Paludibaculum fermentans: one gene and its partner. The protein of the gene in region 1 interacts with the protein of each later gene in a pairwise test. Links are inferred from orthologs where the notes say so. Each region holds a gene or a part of one and is shown on either strand. Other genes may lie near its edges. The genes, in order: IRI77_RS09805 and IRI77_RS11325.

Region 1 (3,065 bases):
CGTCATCTCGGACAACATCGACCTGCTGTCGTTTACCGCGCACAAAATGTACGGACCCAAGGGTGTTGGCGCCCTGTACGTGCGCCGCAAGAGCCCGCGCGTCCAGCTCACCGCCCAGATGGATGGCGGCGGCCACGAACGCGGCATGCGCTCGGGCACGCTGAACGTTCCCGGAATTGTCGGCTTCGGGGCGGCAGCGGCGATCTGCAAGGATGTGATGGTGGAGGAGTCGGCCCGGCATGCGTTCCTGCGCGACAAGCTGAAGGACGTGCTGATGGCCGAACTCGACGAGACCTATATCAACGGCACGATGGAGCACCGTCTGCCGCACAACCTGAACATCAGCTTCGCTTACGTCGAAGGCGAAAGCCTGCTGATGGGCATCAACGACATTGCGGTCTCCAGCGGTTCGGCCTGCACCTCAGCCACGCTCGAGCCCAGCTATGTGCTCAAAGCCCTGGGCGCTGGTGATGATTTAGCCCACTCCTCCATCCGCTTCGGCATCGGCCGGTTCACGACGGAAGAGGAAGTGGACTACACGGCGGCCAAGGTGATCGATGTGGTTCGCAAGCTGCGCGAACTGTCGCCTCTCTACGATATGGTCAAGGAAGGCATCGATCTCAGCAAAGTCGAATGGAGCGCCCATTAATCGGCGCGCGGTTGTCACCAGACGGGGCAGTACAGAATCCAATAGGTAAGGGGCTTCGATACTCAAATGGCTTACAGCGATAAAGTTCTCGATCACTACAACAATCCGCGCAATGTGGGCAACCTCGACAAGAAGGACCCCAATGTCGGTACCGGTCTGGTCGGCGCGCCCGAATGCGGCGACGTCATGAAGCTCCAGATCAAGGTGAACCCGGAAACGGGCGTCATCGAAGATGCCAAGTTCAAGACCTTTGGCTGCGGCTCGGCCATCGCCAGTTCGTCGCTGGCCACCGAGATGCTCAAGGGCAAGACGGTCGACGAAGCTCTGCAGATCAAGAACACCTTGATTGTCAATGAGTTGAGCCTGCCGCCCGTGAAAATTCACTGTTCCGTGCTGGCTGAGGATGCCATCAAGGCAGCGATCACCGACTACAAGGCAAAGTCGGTCACCCCGGCCGCGGTCCAAACAGCGTAATCTGAGGAGAGGGGCCCCGGTCACAGCGGCCGCCGGCCCCAAATTTCGCAAATGGCAGTTTCTATGTCCGCGATTCAAGTTACTCCCAAAGCGGTTGAAAAGATTCGTAGCGCGTTCGCCAAGCAGAACGTGGATGGTGGTTTGCGCCTGGGCGTCCTGGGCGGCGGGTGCTCCGGCCTCAGCTACCAGTTCAAGTTCGAGACGAAGCCCCGCCCCACCGACCAGGTCTTCGACTTCGATGGAGTGCAGGTCTTCGTCGACCCCAAGAGCATGGTGTTCCTCGACGGCATGATCCTGGACTATAAGGAGTCGTTGATGCAGTCCGGCTTCGCCTTCGACAATCCCCATGCGACCAAGAGCTGTGGTTGCGGGTCGTCGTTCTCGGCGTAATGGACAACCATCACAACTGCTGGCACTGCGGCACGCCCGACGCCGGTTCGATCTTCTGCCGTTACTGCAATAGCCTGCAGGCGCCGGTGCCGAATTACTTCGAGTTTTTCGGAATGCCGCTGAAGCTGTCCGTGGATCTGGCACGACTGCAGAAGCAGTTCTATTCCCTCAGCGGACTGCTGCACCCGGACCGCTATACACGCCGCAGCGAGCAGGAAAAACGCTACTCGCTCGAAGCCTCCTCCATCCTGAACGACGCCTACCGGGTGCTGCGCGATCCCATCCAACGCGCCGAGTACGTATTGAAGGAAGCCGGCTTCGACATCGGCGAGCAGCGCTCCAAGGATGTTCCGCCCGAACTACTGGAAGAGGTTTTCGAGCTGAACATGGCGCTGGACGAGCTGCGCATGGGCGACGACGAGGTTTTGCCCCAGCTCGACGAGTCCCGCAAACGGTTTCTGGACATTCTCGTTGAGATGGACGCAGGTCTTGAGGCGGAGTTCCAGAAGCACGATGTACAGGAAGGCGATGAAGCGCGCCGCGCCGTGCTCGCGGAGATCCGCATGACTCTGAACCGCCGGCGCTACATCAAGAATCTCGTCAACGAAGTAGATAAGCTGCTGACGGCACGCAACGCCTGAAGGCGGACTGCCGCGGCGACAGGCTGCGGGAACGGGCAATACCATGAGCACTTTTCAAATCGACTTCTCCAACATCAACAGGAAGCGCATTGTCGGCATCGACCTGGGCACCACCAATTCTCTCGTGGCCTTCATGGACCTGACGGGCCCGCAGGTCATTCCAGGCGCCGACGGCAGTGTGCTCGTGCCCAGTATTGTCAGTCTGGCCGATGACGGTAGTTTCGTGGTGGGCGACGCCGCGCGGCAACTGCTGATCGACCGGTCGGACCGTACCGTCTACTCCGTGAAGCGCCTGATGGGCCGAGGAGCCGCCGATGTTCAGGAAGAGACCAGCCTTTTCCCGTTCCGGATCGCTGAGGGCAGCGAGCAGGTCATCCGCCTCGCCCTGGGGGGCCGCCAGTTCACTCCGCCGGAGATTTCAGCCCAGGTGTTGCGGGAACTGAAGCAGCGCGCTGAGGCCTATCTCGGAGAAGAGGTGACGCAGGCGGTCATCACCGTCCCGGCCTACTTCAACGATGCGCAGCGGCAGGCGACCAAGGATGCCGGCCGCATCGCTGGCCTGGAAGTGCTGCGCCTGGTGAACGAACCCACGGCGGCGTCGCTGGCTTACGGGCTGGACAAGCGCAACGACGGCGTGGTGGCGGTCTATGATCTCGGCGGCGGCACGTTCGACATTTCGATCCTGCGCCTGCACGAAGGCATCTTCGAGGTGTTGGCCACGAACGGTGACACCCACCTGGGCGGCGACGATATCGACAACCGCCTGCTGGCCATTGCCCTGGAAGAGATCGCCTCCGAGTGGGGCGAGGATATTTCACGGAATGGCGAAGCGGTGCAAACCGTGCGCCGCGCCGTCATCGAAGCCAAAGAGCGGCTGTCGTTCCTGCCGCTGACGGCGATCGATGTCGACT
Region 2 (3,096 bases), 390 kb from region 1 along the record:
CGGCTGGAAGATGACCGGCCCCGGACAGTTCGTCATCGAGGACGGGCTCATGAAGACCGAAGGCGGCATGGGCCTGCTGTACTTCACCAAGGAGAAGTTCGGCAACTGCGTCGTCCGCGTCGTCTTCAAGACCGTCGGCGACCACGCCAACTCCGGCGTCATCATCCGCCTGCCGGAAGCGCCGCCAGACCCGTGGTACGGCGTCCACAACGGCTACGAAGTCCAGATCGACGCCGCCGGCGACGACTGGCACTCCACCGGCGCCATCTACTCCCTCTCCAAGGTCACCTCGCGCCAGCAGAAGCCGGCCGGCGAGTGGAACACCATGGACATCGAGATCAAGGGCCAGGTCACGAAGATCTCCCTCAACGGCGTCGTCGTCAACGAGTTCAAGGGCGACCAGCCTGTCCCCGAGCGCAAGATGTGGTACGAACCCGTCCGCGGCCCTCGTCCGGACTCCGGCTACATCGGCGTACAGAATCACGACAAGTCCTCGACGGTCTTCTTTAAGGAGATAAGCGTCAAGTCGCTGAAATAGATCCATGCCGGGCCCCGTCAATAGGTTGGGGAGCATATGGATTTAAGGAAGCCCGCCACCGTTGTTCTGGCCGCTGTCTTCGCCGCAGGTTGCGGAGCCGGGTCGAAAGGCGCGCGCATCGACGCCGCCATCGCCCCCCTGATTCCTTCCGACACCGTCGTCCTCGCCGGGCTGCGGTTGGACAAGCTGAAGGCCACGCCCTTCTTCAAGACTTACGTCGAAGGTCACAAGATCAAGGTTCTGGACGACTTCCAGGCCAAGACCGGGCTCGACCCCACGCGCGACATCTGGGAACTGGTCTATGCCGGCAACAACAAGCGGAGCATGGTCTTCATCCGCGGCAAGTTTGGCGGCCAGTTCGGCCAGGAGCCGGACTTCCGCGTGCCTGGCATCGAGCGCCAGAGCTACAAGACTTACTACATCCTGTCGCAGGGTGAGGCCGGGGTCCTGTTCATCACCAGCGGCGTCGCCGTCGCTGGAGCGGTGAAGGATCTGAAGCAGATCATCGACAACCGCGACAAGCCCGGCGAGAACCCGCCGCACGATCTCATCGAGATGGTGACGGAGCTGCCGCTCGACCACGCCTGGCTCGTCTCGCTACACGGCGGAGCCATGGTGCCCGATATCCCCCTGAAGGGGAATATGGCGAACTTCGCCCGCCTGGCCACGTCGCTGGGTGAGGTCAAGGTGCACGCCGACCTCAGCAGCGGAGTGAACCTCCAGGCCGAGGGCGACTACCCCGACGCCGAGCTGGCCAAACAGGTGCAGGAGACCATCCGCGCCGCGGTCGGGATTTTGAGATTGAGGACGCCGGACACCGAGAAGGAACTCATGCGGATCTACGACGGCATCCAGGTCAATGCCAAGGATAAGCAGATCAACATTAGCGTCGTGGCGCCCTTTGATATAATCGACCAGGCGGTCAAGGCGTTTCCCATGAGACACCCGGAAGGCGCCAAAGCGGAGTAACCGCTACTTCTTCGCGGCGGGAATAGCGTCGCCGAGGTTGATTGAGCCGCCGCCTTCGCTCACGTAGTTGCGGTTCCAGGACGGAATCTCGATCACGGCGTCGCCGTCGCGTTCGAAGAAAACCTGGCACCCCAGCCTCGAACCGAGTTGCAGATCGGCGGCCATGTCGAGCTTGTCGGCTTCGTCGTCGTCCATCTCGCTAAGGAACTCGGCGCCCTCTTTCACCACCACGTGGCAGGTGGTGCAAGCGCAGTTTCCACCGCAGGCGTGTTCGATGTGCATGCCGACATTGATCGCGATGTCGAGAAAAGATTTCGGCTTGCCATGTTCATGATAAGGAAGGTTTTCCAGGTCAATTTCAAAAGTCTTGTTGGCCGGGAGGAAGGTTACTTTCGCCACGATCTAAGTATACCTCAATCTAGGACCAAAGTGGTCTCATATAGCCCTTGGAGGTCGTTGCTACACTGGAACCTGAGGTCCCACCCGTCGTGTTTCATTTGGCCGAACAGCGTCTGCGCGAAGCCCTTACCACCCTCCTGAAGGAACGCTACGGCGTTGATATTCCTGTAGTTATTGAGCAGCCCAAGCAGAGCGACCTGGGCGAGCTGGCGGCGCCCGTGGCGTTCGCGCTGGCGCGCCAGTTGAAGAAGGCTCCTAAGGTGATCGCTGCCGAGATTGTCGCTGCGCTGCCGCCTGTCGCCGGCATCGCCAGCCTCGAAGTGGCGGGCAATGGCTTCCTGAATGCGCGCCTCGACCGCGGTGCGTACGGCGCCCTGCTGCTCGCAGCCGCCAGCCAGGCTCCCGACGCACTTCCGGGCAAGACCATCGTCGAGCACACGAACATCAATCCGAACAAGGCGGCCCACATCGGCCACCTGCGGAACTCCGTCCTGGGCGATACCTTCGTCCGCATGCTGCGCGCCTCCGGCCGTGCCGTCGAGGTCCAGAACTATATCGACAATACGGGCGTTCAGGTCGCCGACGTGGTGGTCGGCTTCCACCATCTGGAGAAGAAGTCGGTCGACGAGGTGAAGGCTTTGCTGGCCGCGCCCAAGTTCGACTACTATTGCTGGGACCTCTACGCCCGGACTTCGGCTTACTACGGCGACCATCCCGAAGCGATCCAGTGGCGGCGCGATGCCCTGCATGCCATCGAACACGGCGAAGGCGTCATCGCGGAGCTCGGCCACCTGATCGCCGACGCGATCGTCGAGTGCCACCTCACCACCATGTGGCGCCTGGGCATCAGCTACGACGTCCTGCCGCGCGAGAGCGAGATCCTGCACCTCCAGTTCTGGGCCACCGCCTTCGAGCAGCTCAAGCAGCGCAAGGCCATCTACTTTGTCGAGGAAGGGAAGAACAAGGGCTGCTGGGTGATGGCTGCCACGCACTTCCGCGACTCGGCCGGCGAGGAGTCGGGCGACGACGACGCCAAGGTGATCGTCCGCTCCAACGGCACCGTGACCTACGTCGGCAAGGACATCGCCTATCAGATGTGGAAGTTCGGCATCCTCGGCAAGGACTTCCATTACATGCCCATGCGGACCTACCCCGACGGCCATGTCGCGTGGGTCGCGACGGCTGATGCC

What was found.
Region 2: the proteins of IRI77_RS09805 (region 1) and IRI77_RS11325 interact in binary tests that used the Escherichia coli proteins (3 or more experiments, as listed by UniProt). The link is inferred for Paludibaculum fermentans from one-to-one orthologs.

What each region holds. Positions count from the first base shown.
Region 1 is NZ_CP063849.1:2,500,994-2,504,058, forward strand. What follows is about bases 103-2,849. They hold IRI77_RS09805 (HesB/IscA family protein), read left to right. Parts: upstream 103-1,186; coding sequence 1,187-1,513; downstream 1,514-2,849. Other genes in these bases: IRI77_RS09795 (IscS subfamily cysteine desulfurase), read left to right, coding at 103-649; iscU (Fe-S cluster assembly scaffold IscU), read left to right, coding at 716-1,123; hscB (Fe-S protein assembly co-chaperone HscB), read left to right, coding at 1,489-2,154; hscA (Fe-S protein assembly chaperone HscA), read left to right, coding at 2,198-2,849. Outside these bases: more of IRI77_RS09795, read left to right, coding at 1-102; more of hscA, read left to right, coding at 2,850-3,065. UniProt on the Escherichia coli protein: Is able to transfer iron-sulfur clusters to apo-ferredoxin. Multiple cycles of [2Fe2S] cluster formation and transfer are observed, suggesting that IscA acts catalytically.
Region 2 is NZ_CP063849.1:2,888,789-2,891,884, reverse strand. What follows is about bases 209-2,986. They hold IRI77_RS11325 (2Fe-2S iron-sulfur cluster-binding protein), read right to left. Parts: upstream 1,907-2,986; coding sequence 1,511-1,906; downstream 209-1,510. Other genes in these bases: IRI77_RS11320 (arginine--tRNA ligase), read left to right, coding at 1,996-2,986; IRI77_RS11330 (hypothetical protein), read left to right, coding at 575-1,507; IRI77_RS11335 (3-keto-disaccharide hydrolase), read left to right, coding at 209-538. In the rest of the region: more of IRI77_RS11335, read left to right, coding at 1-208; more of IRI77_RS11320, read left to right, coding at 2,987-3,096. UniProt on the Escherichia coli protein: Ferredoxin are iron-sulfur proteins that transfer electrons in a wide variety of metabolic reactions. Although the function of this ferredoxin is unknown it is probable that it has a role as a cellular electron transfer protein.